2 linked regions of the Thioclava sp. GXIMD2076 genome follow. The protein of the gene in region 1 interacts with the protein of each later gene in a pairwise test. Links are inferred from orthologs where the notes say so. Each region holds a gene or a part of one and is shown in the gene's direction. Other genes may lie near its edges. The genes, in order: rplK and WDB91_RS07360.

Region 1 (6,095 bases):
CGTATGGCCCCGCGCGGCTTCCCGCGCGACAACAAGTTCAACTGAGGACATGTCTTGGATGGATGTGGAAAAGGCGGCCTTTCGGGCCGCCCTTTTTATTTGTCGCATAGGTCGGCTCGTCAGGCCGCAACCAGAAGGGGGGCTACGCCCAGCTCTTTATGGACCTTTTCGATGACCGCCTCGGGCAGGCCGAGCGCATCTGCAAACGCTTCGAGATAGGCGATGTCTTTCGGTTGGTCGGGGTCGATGGCCATGACCGACATCGCGTAGGCCTGCGGCTCAAGGCCCGAGGGCACCTTCAGGCTCAGGCGCTCGATGTCGATCGGCGCTTCGAGGATATGTTTCACGAAAGCCCGCTCGTCGCCATGCATGCCGTCGAGCTTGGCCAAAAGCTTGTCGCGCTCGGGCTGGTCGATCACCTCGTCGGCCTTGGCGGCTTGCAGCAATGCCTTCACCAGAACGGCGGCGGCAACGTTCTGGGCGGGCGAAGGCTTTTTCCACGGTTCCGAGCCGCTTGCGAAGGCCGCGTTCAGTTCCTCGCCAAAGGAGCGTTCGGACGTCACGCGCTGCGCCGGCGTCTTGCCAAGGCATTCACTACTGGTGGTCTCGGAGAGCTGCTCGAGAAGCTTGCCCAGACCGCCGCGCTTGCCGCACATGTCACGCGCGAGTTGCGAGATCGCGTCGGACATGCCGCCGCTTCCGGCCGAGCTGGAGCGGTGGCGCACCAGCGAGGCGCTCCGCCCGAGCCGCTCCAGCATGGCCCCCATGCTATAGCCACTGAACTGGTAGAGGTGGTTTATTTTGCCACCCAGCAATGCGGCGAGGCGCTCTTCGAAATCGCCCTGCGCATCGCCGTTCAAAAGACCACCCGATCCGCCCAACTCGCCTCTGGCCGCACGGGCAAGGTTCGAGCCGCCTTTCGCTTGGGCGATCCCGAGCGTTACCTTGGCGAGTGTTCCGACGAATGACATGATGGCCTCCTGCAGTGTCACATGTAACGAGTCTATGTCGGGACCTACCAAAAGTCAGCGGGTCGGGTTCCTGCTGAGTGGGTGTGTGGCGCGGCTGCTACGCGGAAAGCTACCATTTACGGGGTGTTTTTGGCCATTATGCTCAAAGATCAGGCAGCGATGGCCAAATTGGTGGCGTTTACGCCTATGCGTCCGCGCCCGCCCGCGCGCTTTTGTCGCGCCCGCTCTCCAAGCGCTGCCCTGACTCGGTATCCGCGCCCATTCAGGCGCAGGAAAACTATCGGTGAAAGCGACGGGAATCTGCTTATCGCGCTTGATTTTTCTGCTGTAGGGAAATATCTAGCCCGCGATATTGTCACGGGCCTTCAGACGGCCCCCCAAACCAGAGGCGTCCCGCGAGATGGCAAAGGCAAAGTTTGAACGTAACAAACCGCACGTTAACATCGGCACGATCGGCCACGTTGACCACGGCAAAACCACGCTGACCGCAGCAATCACCAAGTATTTCGGTGACTTCAAGGCCTACGACCAGATCGACGGCGCACCGGAAGAAAAAGCACGCGGCATCACCATCTCGACCGCACACGTCGAGTATGAGTCGGAAAACCGCCACTACGCGCACGTCGACTGCCCCGGCCACGCTGACTATGTTAAGAACATGATCACCGGTGCGGCACAGATGGACGGCGCGATCCTCGTTGTGAACGCAGCTGACGGCCCGATGCCGCAGACCCGCGAGCACATCCTGCTCGGCCGTCAGGTCGGCATCCCGACCATGGTTGTTTACCTGAACAAGGTTGACCAGGTTGACGACGAAGAGCTGCTGGATCTGGTCGAGATGGAAGTCCGCGAGCTTCTGTCGTCCTACGACTACCCCGGCGACGATATTCCGATCGTCAAAGGTTCGGCACTTGCAGCCCTCGAAGGCCGCGATCCGGAAATCGGCGAGAACTCGATCCGCGCGCTCATCGCAGCCGTTGACGACTTCATCCCGACCCCGGCACGTGCTGTTGACCAGCCCTTCCTGATGCCGATCGAAGACGTGTTCTCGATCTCGGGCCGTGGTACCGTTGTGACCGGTCGTGTCGAGCGCGGCGTGATCAACGTTGGCGACGAACTCGAAATCGTCGGTATCCGCGACACCAAGAAAACGACCTGCACCGGTGTGGAAATGTTCCGCAAGCTGCTGGATCGTGGTGAAGCAGGCGACAACATCGGCGCCCTGCTGCGCGGTATCGACCGTGAAGGCGTTGAGCGTGGTCAGGTTCTGTGCAAGCCGGGTTCGGTCAAGCCGCACACCAAGTTCGAAGCAGAAGCCTATATCCTCACCAAAGAGGAAGGTGGCCGTCACACGCCGTTCTTCGCGAACTACCGTCCGCAGTTCTACTTCCGCACCACGGACGTCACCGGGACCGTTACGCTGCCGGAAGGCACCGAGATGGTTATGCCGGGCGACAACCTGAAGTTCGAAGTCGAACTGATCGCCCCGATCGCCATGGAAGATGGTCTGCGCTTCGCAATCCGCGAAGGCGGCCGTACCGTTGGTGCAGGCGTTGTGTCGAAAATCCTCGCATAATCCCACGCGGATCATGTGATCTACGGAAGGGCGGCCAACAGGCCGCCCTTTTGCTTTGCCCGCCCTGCTGATGCGAACGGGCAGGGGATTAGTGTTTTTTCCGAGGCGCTTGGCGAAGGCGGGACCCGCGGGAAAAAGAATTTCGGGGATTGGTCGAAAACCTTGAAATACCCCCTTGCTTTCCTCTCTGCGGGTCTGTATCTCCCGCTCACGGCCTAGGGGTATAGCTCAGTTGGTAGAGCATCGGTCTCCAAAACCGAGGGTCGTGGGTTCGAGTCCCCCTGCCCCTGCCAGTCCTTTCCTTCGATGAAGCGCTCATGTAGGCAGGCTGGTGACGGTCGGCGCTACGGGAACGTAGCGACGCGTGAATGTAGCCCGCCTGTTTCGGGCGACTAGAGGAAGATGGCATAATGGCAAATCCCCTTCGGTTCTTGCAGCAAGTGCGTTCTGAAACGGCCAAGATTTCGTGGCCTTCGCGTCGTGAAGTGGTGCTGACTTCGGTCATGGTGCTCGTGCTGACGGCGCTGACTGCGCTGTTCTTCTCGGGCGTGGATTTCGTGATCCGGCTTGGTGTCGGTCAGCTGATCGGCTGATCCTCCGGTCTGGGCGCTATGGGGTTGAAAACCTCCCGTAGCGTCTGTATGGGAGCATGACTCTCCGGAAAAGGGCGTGCATCGATTCGGATCGTGCGCGCTCGTTTTGTTTCGGTGTCGCGTCTGGGCCGCTTGGCCAGGGCAGGGCAAAATGGGAATTCGCGGCGTTCGAAGCGCCGGTTAAGGAAAAGGCAGGCTCGAGCATGGCGAAGCGTTGGTATTCGGTAATGGTTCTCTCGAACTTCGAGAAGAAGGTTGCCGAGCAGATCCGGCAGTCTGTTGTCGAGAAGGGCCTTGAGGAAGAGATCGAGGAAGTCCTCGTTCCGACCGAAGAAGTGATCGAAGTGCGCCGTGGCAAGAAAGTCACCTCCGAGCGCCGCTTCATGCCGGGCTATGTGCTCGTGCGTATGGATATGACGGATCAGGGCTACCACCTGATCAACTCGACCAACCGGGTGACCGGGTTCCTCGGTCATCAGGGTAAGCCGATGCCGATGTCGGACGCCGAGGTGGACCGGATGCTGAACCGTGGTGGCAGTGCCTCTTCCGAGAAGGCCGAGCCGCGCAGCCTGATCACCTTCGAGGTAGGCGAGAATGTGAATGTGACCGACGGGCCCTTCGAGGGCTTCTCGGGTATGGTCGAGGAAGTTGACGACGCTGCGAGCCGCCTGAAGGTGACGGTCTCGATCTTCGGTCGTCCGACCCCGGTCGAACTGGAATTCACTCAGGTGCAGAAAATCGCCTGAGGGATGTGGGAGGTGTCGGGAATGAGCCCGCACCGCGACCACTAAACTTGCCCCCGCGGGGCAGAGTGATAAAGGAGAAGCCAAATGGCTAAGAAAGTGATTGGGCAGCTGAAGCTGCAAATCGCAGCGGGTTCCGCGAACCCATCCCCGCCCGTCGGCCCGGCACTGGGTCAGCGCGGCATCAACATCATGGAATTCTGCAAGGCGTTTAACGCCAAGACGCAGGAAATGGACAAGCAGGCGAAGATCCCGACGGTCATCACCTACTATGCCGACAAGTCGTTCACCTTCGAAGTGAAACAACCGACTGCGTCCTTCTTCATCAAGCAAGCCGCTGGCCTGAAGCCGGTTGGCAAGCGTAACCGCCCGAAGGGTTCGGTTGCACCGGGTCGTGAAGTTGCTGGCACCATCACCGCTGCACAAGTGCGCGCGATTGCTGAAGCAAAAATGTCTGATCTGAACGCCAACGACATCGAAGGCGCGATGAACATCATCCTCGGCTCCGCGAAGTCGATCGGTATCGAGGTGAAAGGCTAAATCATGGCAAAGCTCGGTAAACGCACCAAAGCCGCTCGCGAAGCATTCGCAGGCAAAGAACTGATCTCGGTTGAAGACGCCGTTGCACTGGTGAAAGCCAATGCAAAAGCGAAATTCGACGAGACGCTCGAAATCGCTCTGAACCTCGGCGTTGACCCGCGTCACGCAGACCAGATGGTCCGCGGCGTGGTCTCGCTGCCGAACGGCACCGGTAAAACGGTCCGTGTTGCTGTCTTCGCTCGCGGCCCGAAAGCCGACGAAGCCAAAGCAGCTGGCGCGGATATCGTTGGCGCAGAAGACCTGATGGAAACCATCCAGTCGGGCAAGATCGAATTCGATCGCTGCATCGCGACCCCGGATATGATGCCGATCGTCGGTCGTCTGGGCAAGATCCTCGGCCCGCGCAACCTCATGCCGAACCCCAAAGTCGGCACCGTGACCATGGACGTGAAAGCGGCCGTGGAAGCAGCCAAGGGCGGCGAAGTCCAGTTCAAAGTCGAGAAAGCCGGTGTAATCCACGGCGGTATCGGCAAGATCTCCTTCACCGAAGAGCAACTGGCCCAGAACGTTCGTGCATTCGTCGAGGCAGTTGCCAAAGCGAAGCCCGCGGGCGCCAAAGGCAACTACATGAAGAAAGTCTCGATCTCCTCGACCATGGGTCCGGGCGTATCGGTAGACCTCGCTTCGGCAACCGGCAACTAAGCCCGGGTTGCATCGGATAGGGAAGGGCGGTCCTCGGGCCGCCCTTTCTGTTTGAAAACATCCGTGAGCTGAGAAATTAAGGCTTCACAAAAGCTGCGTTCAGGTGTAGGAACGCAGCCTGTTGCACCGCTGACCGCTTGGTCAAGGTGGAACGATTCGTCCGAGACGGTGGGTGAGGCGCGAGCCTGGTAAATCCTGCCTGAGGCGGGAAGGACAGATTTCCTAGGTGCTTTGCATGAAGCCCCAAAGGTGATCTTGGACGGACCGTTGCGGACCCCGAGTCGGGGCAAGTGCCCCGGCAAAATGAGCCGGAGGGTCAAACCTCCCAACTTGGAGTGTAACTGTGGATAGAGCCCAGAAAGAGAAAGTGGTCGAGGAACTCGGCCAGATCTTCGAAAGCTCTGGCGTCGTGGTGGTTGCCCACTACGAAGGCCTGACGGTTGCTGAAATGCAGGACCTGCGCGCGAAAATGCGTGAAGCGGGCGGGTCTGTGCGCGTTGCCAAGAACAAGCTCGCCAAGATCGCCCTTGCGGACAAGCCGTGCGAAAGCATCGCTCAGTACCTCACGGGCATGACGGTGCTCTCCTATTCCGAAGATCCGGTCGCTGCGGCGAAAGTGGTCGTGGAATACGCCAAGAAGAACGAGAAACTCTCGATCCTCGGCGGCGCAATGGGGAATGATGCACTTGACGTCGCCGGTGTTAAAGCCGTGGCAGCCATGCCGTCGCGTGAAGAGCTTATCGCTCAGATCGTTTCGTGCCTGGGTGCACCCGCTTCGAACATCGCCGGTGCCATTGGCGCGCCTGCTTCGAACATCGCGGGCATTCTCTCGACCATCGAAGAGAAAGCTGCGTAAGCAAACTGTTATGGCCTTCGTCGTGGCTTGAAGTCCGACGTTGGAAACCAAACCCTAATCTTAGGAACTGAGTAAAATGGCTGATCTGAAAAAACTCGCCGAAGAAATCGTTGC
Region 2 (6,118 bases), 120 kb from region 1 along the record:
CCGGTGCTGGGCTCGGTCTGCGATTCCGTGCATGTGCGCGAGACGCTGGCCCAGCATCGTGTCGAGGTGGTGCTGCATGCCGCCGCCTACAAGCACGTCCCCCTCGTCGAGAGCAATGCGCGTGTCGGGATCTCCAATAACGCGCTCGGCACCGCCGTTCTGGCACGCGCCGCCCGCGATTGCGGAGTGCGCCGTTTCGTGCTGGTCTCCACCGACAAGGCCGTGCGCCCGAGCAATCTGATGGGCGCTTCCAAACGGTTCGCCGAACTCACCGTGCAGGATCTTGCGGGCCGCTCGCAGGGCACGATCTATTCCATTGTGCGCTTCGGCAATGTGATGGGATCCTCGGGCTCGGTCATTCCGCTGTTCAAGGAGCAGATCGCGCGGGGCGGACCGGTAACGGTGACCGATCCGCGCATGACGCGCTATTTCATGACCATCCCCGAAGCGGCGCGGCTCGTGCTGGCCGCTGGAGCCTTTGCCGAGGGCGGTGAGGTCTATGTGCTGGATATGGGCCGCCCGATGAAGATCGTCGATCTGGCCGCCAAGCTGATCGATGCGGCGGGCTTCACCGTGCGCAGTGAGGAAAATCCCGAAGGTGATATCGAGATCGCCTTCACGGGTCTGCGTCCGGGCGAGAAGCTGCATGAGGAGCTGATGGTGCGCAAGGGCGCGCAGACCACGGATCACCCTAAGATCATCCGCGTGCGCGAGGATATGCTCTCCGAAATCGAGATGGCCGCCGCGCTGCGCGATCTGCGCGAGGCGGTCGATCTGGGCGATACGGCGGGTATTCTGGGCGTGATCCTGAAATCCGTGCCCGAATATGTGCCGCGCAGCCTGCCCGAGGGATCCCTACAGCTGCGCCTTGCCCGTGAATTGCGCGAAATCCGCAAAGACGACGCGAGTGGCACCCCCGCAGAATAGGGCAGTTCAGTCCGTGAAGGGGTCCTGCGGGTAGCCCACGCCACACAGGTAGAGCCCCTGAGGCGGGCAGACGGGGCCACAGGCCGCCCGGTCGCAGGCCTCGAGCGCGTCTTTCACCTGATCGGGCGCCCATGCGCCGCTGCCGACCTTTTCCAGCGTCCCCACAATCGAGCGCACCTGATTATGCAGGAAGCTGCGGGCGCGCAGGAAGAAGCGGAATTCCTGCCCATGCGGTATGGGGCGTTCCTCGATGGTGATCTCGTCGATCGTCTTTACCGGCGATTTTGCCTGACAGATCGAACTGCGGAAGGTGGTGAAATCATGCAGGCCCACCAGATGGGCGGCCCCCTCGCGCATGGCGTGGAGATCGAGCGGGTTGCGCACCCGCCAGACCTGACCGGCCTCATGCGTCATCGGTGCGCGCCGCACCACGAGCCGAAAGAGATATTGCCGCTCTACGGCACTAAAACGGGCGTGGAAATCGTCGGCCACCTTTGCGGCTTTCAGGATGGCCACGGGGGCGGGCTTCAGATGGAAGTTCAGCGCCTCGGAGAGCCGGAACGCATCCCAGTCCTTTTCAAGATCGAAGGTCGCAACCTGCGCGGTGGCATGCACGCCGGCATCGGTGCGGCCTGCCGCCGCAATCGTGTGCTCGCGTGGTTCCAGTCGTGCCAGTGCCGCCTCGATGGCGCCTTGCACCGAGGGCTGGTCGGCCTGTCTTTGCCAGCCCGCGAAGGGCTTGCCGTCATATTCGATCTTGAGAGCATATCTGGGCATAAGGCTTCCCTAGCGAGGGCTGTTCGCCCTTGCAAGTATCTCGCTATGGTAAATGACATATAGAAACCCTGCGTCCCATGCTAACCTTACCGTGATTGCGGGGTGGATCGGGCGCGCTGAATGCCTATCTTAGTGCCGCGACCAGAAGGGGAGGAAAGAGACATGAAACTCAGCCGCATTCCATCCATCAACGAGGCCCTGCCGGGGCGCGAGATGCCGATGCCCGTCACCCAACCGCATTTCGTCACCGGACGCGATCTCGAGGCTCCCGTGCCCGCGGGAATGCAGCGCGCCATGTTCGGCATGGGATGTTTCTGGGGCGTCGAGCGGCTCTTCTGGCAGCTGGACGGGGTCTGGCTCACCATGGTGGGCTATGCGGGCGGTCATACGCCCAATCCGACCTACGAGGAGGTCTGTTCCGGCCTGACCGGCCATAACGAGGTGGTTGGCCTGATCTATGACCCCAAAACGATCTCTTACGAGGCGCTTTTGCGGGTATTCTGGGAAGGCCATGACCCGACGCAGGGCATGCGGCAGGGCAATGACCGCGGCACACAATACCGCTCGGGCGTCTATACCTTCAGCCCCGAACAGGCCAGAGCCGCCGAGGAAAGCCGCACCGTCTATGCGGCCAAGCTGGCGCAGGCCGGCCACGGGGCGATCACCACCGAGATCTATCCCGCACCGCCCTTCTACTATGCCGAAGACTACCACCAGCAATATCTGGCCAAGAACCCGCGTGGCTATTGCGGCATTGGCGGCACTGGGGTCTCTTGTCCCATCGGACTTGCGGTCTGATAAGGGGGGGCGCTATGGCGCCCTTCTTCTTCTGCTGACAGGCTTGTTCGGCCGGTGGGGTGCTTGACGATAGGGCCAAAGCCCGCCAAAGCAGGGAGAAGCCCGAAAGGAGATCTCCATGCCCACCTATACCGCTTTCACCACGCTTTCCGACCGCGATCTTGCCGATGCGCTTGAAGAGCGCGTGGGCGAGATCGAGCCCGCCCCCTATGGCACGGGCGTCTTCGAGATCGAGGACGGGTCGGGGCGTTACGAGATCGGCGCCTATTTCACCGAGAAGCCCAACGAGATCGCGCTGGCTCTCCTGGCCGCCGTGCATGGCGCGCAGGATTTTGTAGTGTCCGAACTGCCCGATCAGGACTGGGTCGCGCATGTGCGCCGCGAGTTGGCGCCGGTCGCTGCGGGCCGGTTCTTTGTTTACGGCAGCCACGATGCCGACAAGGTGCCCGAGGGGGCCATCGCGCTGAAGATCGATGCGGCGATGGCCTTCGGCACCGGCCATCATGGCACAACGCTGGGCTGCCTTCTGGCGCTGGATGCGCTGGAGAAAGACGGCTTCCACGCGAAAAACACGGTCGATATCGGCTGTGGCACTGCCGTGCTGGGGATGGCCGCGGCCAAGATCTGGCCGGAAACCGTTTTGGCCTCGGACATCGATCCGATCGCGGTCGAGACGGCCCGGGCCAATGTCGAGGGCAATGATCTTGCGGGGCGCGTAATCTGTCTCGAGGCTGCGGGCTTTGGCAATCCGGCCCTGGCCGAGGCCGCGCCGTTCGACCTGATCTTTGCCAATATCCTCAAGGGCCCGCTGCTGGCGCTTGCCCCCGATATGGGTCGCAACTGCGCCGAATCAGGCTACGCAATTCTAAGCGGAATCCTTCATGAGCAGGCTGATGACGTCGTGTCAGCTTACGAAGCGGAAGGGTTCAGTCTCCGCCAGCGAAACGAACATGGCGACTGGACGACATTGGTTCTTCAAAGGAGCTAATCGCCAAGATTTTGAATGGGTTTTTGCTAAAAATGCTCGAAATAATTTAACAATCCCTTCATAAGTGCCGTAGCGGCAATGACTGCTGCGGCACTGTGGAGGATGTTATGGGCACGCATATTTCGAAAGAATTCGCCGAGCGTATCGACCGTATCGCGCGAACCCACAAGGCCGGTGGCGGTTTCGAGGCTGTGGGGGCTCTGGGGCGTCTGGATCAGGTCAAGCCGCAGTCGTCGTGCCGGATCAGCCTGCCGCTGAAAGCGCTCGTCTTCCTGTTCCTTGGCTTTTTCCTCTTTAAGGGTGCGATGATCGCGCAGATGGGCGAGCAGAGTTATCTGCTGCGTCTGACGACCCTCAAGGCGGATGGTGGTTTCGATGCTGCGGTCGCTCTCGTCATGGCGCCGGATACGCTCAGCCACATCGCGGCGCGTTTTATCTCGCAACTGCTGGGATAAGGCTCAGCCCGCATCGGGCCAGATGTCAGACAGAAATAGAAAAAGCCGTGCACTCTCAGAGTTGCACGGCTTGTCTTTTAGCTTCGTAAGCGCGGGTGAGGAGAGTTAACGTCCTTACATCCATAGCTTAGCGGATTTTTGCGATATCGAAGCGGCTCAGGCCGATGTCGTTGAGTTCACGATCGGTCAGTTTGGACAGGGCGATGCGGGTCATGCGGCGGTCGTTCCAGTTCGCGATCATGTCGATCACCTGTTGGAAGAAGCCAGCGCGGACGGTGCGCATTTCGATACGGTTTGCAGTTTGCAGCGACATGGGGTCACCTTTTCAGTTCGTGCTAATAGTTGATCTCTTCTCTTATGAAGCTGCACATAATGTGAGCGGTTTATAAAAACAAATGGCGCTTGGGCAGTCCCGCCATGCAGTTTTTGCATGGCATATTTTGTAGCGTTTCATGCCTTCTTTTTAGACGTTTATGCCGTTCGCGGCGGTGTCCCCTTCCTGATGTTCCTGTTTCGTGCTAGCAGTCGTAAAAGAACGGTAAAGGGGCAGGCTATGCGGGTGATCGGAATCGATCCGGGATTGCGGAATCTCGGCTGGGGCGTGATCGAGATGGAGGGATCGCGCATGCGTCATCTTGCCAACGGGACGCTGCATTCGGCAGGTGATTCTCTGGCGAGGCGGCTGATGGAGTTGCATGCGGGCCTGACGCAGGTGTTCGAGATCCATAGCCCCGAAGCGGCCGCAGTCGAGCAGACCTTTGTCAACAAGGATGCGGTGGCCACGCTGAAGCTCGGGCAGGCGCGGGGGATCGCGCTGCTGGTGCCGGCGCAGGCAGGGCTCGAAGTGGGTGAATATGCCCCCAATGCGGTGAAAAAGACCGTGGTGGGCGTGGGTCATGCCGATAAGGTGCAGGTCCAGCATATGGTCAAGCACCAGCTGCCTGGCGTCAGTTTCGACAGCCCCGATGCGGCGGATGCGCTGGCGATTGCGATCTGTCATGCCTTGCATCTGCAATCGGCGCGCCGCATGAATGCCGCGCAACTGTCGCGCGCGGCTTCGGGCAGCGGGCGGATCAAAAGGAGCGCATCATGATCGGACGTCTGGCCGGAACCATCATCCATCGCGGGCTCGATCAGGTGATGATCGATGTGCGTGGCGTAGGCTATGTGGTGCATGTGAGCGCGCTGACTTCGCAGAGCCTGCCGCGGGTGGGCGAGCCCTGCGCTCTCTATACCGACCTGCTGGTGCGCGAGGATCTGTTGCAGCTCTTCGGTTTTGCGAGCCTTCTGGAGAAAGAGTGGTATCGCCTGCTCATTTCCGTTCAAGGGATCGGGTCGAAAGCGGCGCTGGCGATTTTGGGAACACTCGGGCCGGAGGTTCTGGGGCGTTCGATTGCCTTGGGCGACTGGTCGGCGGTAAAAGCTGCGCCCGGTGTGGGGCCGAAGATCGCCCAGCGAGTGGTGAACGAGCTGCGCGACAAGGCGCCCTCGATCATGGCGATGGGCGGCGATCTGACGGTGGAGGCCGCGCCGGTGATCGAGGCGGATGGCGAGGTCATAGAGATGTCACCGAAGACGCCTCGCCCTGCGCCTGCGGCGACGCCAAAGACCAATTTCACCGCCGAGGCGCTGTCGGCGCTGACCAATCTGGGCTATTCGCCGACCGAGGCCGCGGGGGCGGTGGCGCAGGCCTCCGAGGATCCGGCGGCGGTTGATACCGCCAAGCTGATCCGGCTGGCACTGCGTCTGCTGGCGCCGAAAGATTGAGGGGAGTGCGATGCTTGAGGGCATCGAGCCCTCTTCGCATCGCGGGCGGCACAGCCGCCCATCGACAGACCTCCGAGCTTGCGCGAGAATGAGAGCATGAACGAGCCAGACCCCACCCTTCGCCCCGACCGTCTGCCGGAAGATGCCGACCGCGCCTTGCGGCCGCAGGGGCTTGATGAATTCGTGGGGCAGGCCGAGGCGCGGGCCAATCTGCGCGTGTTCATTGCCTCGGCCCGCATGCGCCAGCAGGCGATGGACCACACGCTGTTCCACGGCCCGCCCGGTCTGGGCAAGACCACGTTGGCGCAGATCATGGCCCGCGAGCTGGGGGTGAATTTCAAGATGACCTCTGGCCCTGTTCTGGCCAAGGCGGGGGATCTGGCGGCGATCCTGACCAATCTCGAGG

Evidence for each region.
Region 2: the proteins of rplK (region 1) and WDB91_RS07360 interact in binary tests that used the Escherichia coli proteins (3 or more experiments, as listed by UniProt). The link is inferred for Thioclava sp. GXIMD2076 from one-to-one orthologs.

What each region holds. Positions count from the first base shown.
Region 1 is NZ_CP149932.1:1,346,736-1,352,830, forward strand. Bases 2,925-5,696 are described here. They hold rplK (50S ribosomal protein L11), read left to right. Parts: upstream 2,925-3,970; coding sequence 3,971-4,423; downstream 4,424-5,696. Other genes in these bases: secE (preprotein translocase subunit SecE), read left to right, coding at 2,958-3,140; nusG (transcription termination/antitermination protein NusG), read left to right, coding at 3,344-3,886; rplA (50S ribosomal protein L1), read left to right, coding at 4,427-5,125; rplJ (50S ribosomal protein L10), read left to right, coding at 5,469-5,696. Also shown: parC (DNA topoisomerase IV subunit A), read left to right, coding at 1-45; WDB91_RS06670 (DUF533 domain-containing protein), read right to left, coding at 120-971; tuf (elongation factor Tu), read left to right, coding at 1,372-2,547; more of rplJ, read left to right, coding at 5,697-5,981; rplL (50S ribosomal protein L7/L12), read left to right, coding at 6,058-6,095. UniProt on the Escherichia coli protein: Forms part of the ribosomal stalk which helps the ribosome interact with GTP-bound translation factors.
Region 2 is NZ_CP149932.1:1,471,916-1,478,033, forward strand. Bases 1,761-4,555 are described here. They hold WDB91_RS07360 (50S ribosomal protein L11 methyltransferase), read left to right. Parts: upstream 1,761-2,620; coding sequence 2,621-3,490; downstream 3,491-4,555. Other genes in these bases: msrA (peptide-methionine (S)-S-oxide reductase MsrA), read left to right, coding at 1,867-2,502; WDB91_RS07365 (hypothetical protein), read left to right, coding at 3,598-3,945; WDB91_RS07370 (DUF1127 domain-containing protein), read right to left, coding at 4,073-4,228; ruvC (crossover junction endodeoxyribonuclease RuvC), read left to right, coding at 4,499-4,555. In the rest of the region: WDB91_RS07345 (nucleoside-diphosphate sugar epimerase/dehydratase), read left to right, coding at 1-927; tRNA pseudouridine(38-40) synthase TruA, read right to left, coding at 934-1,704; more of ruvC, read left to right, coding at 4,556-5,038; Holliday junction branch migration protein RuvA, read left to right, coding at 5,035-5,712; Holliday junction branch migration DNA helicase RuvB, read left to right, coding at 5,809-6,118. UniProt on the Escherichia coli protein: Methylates ribosomal protein L11.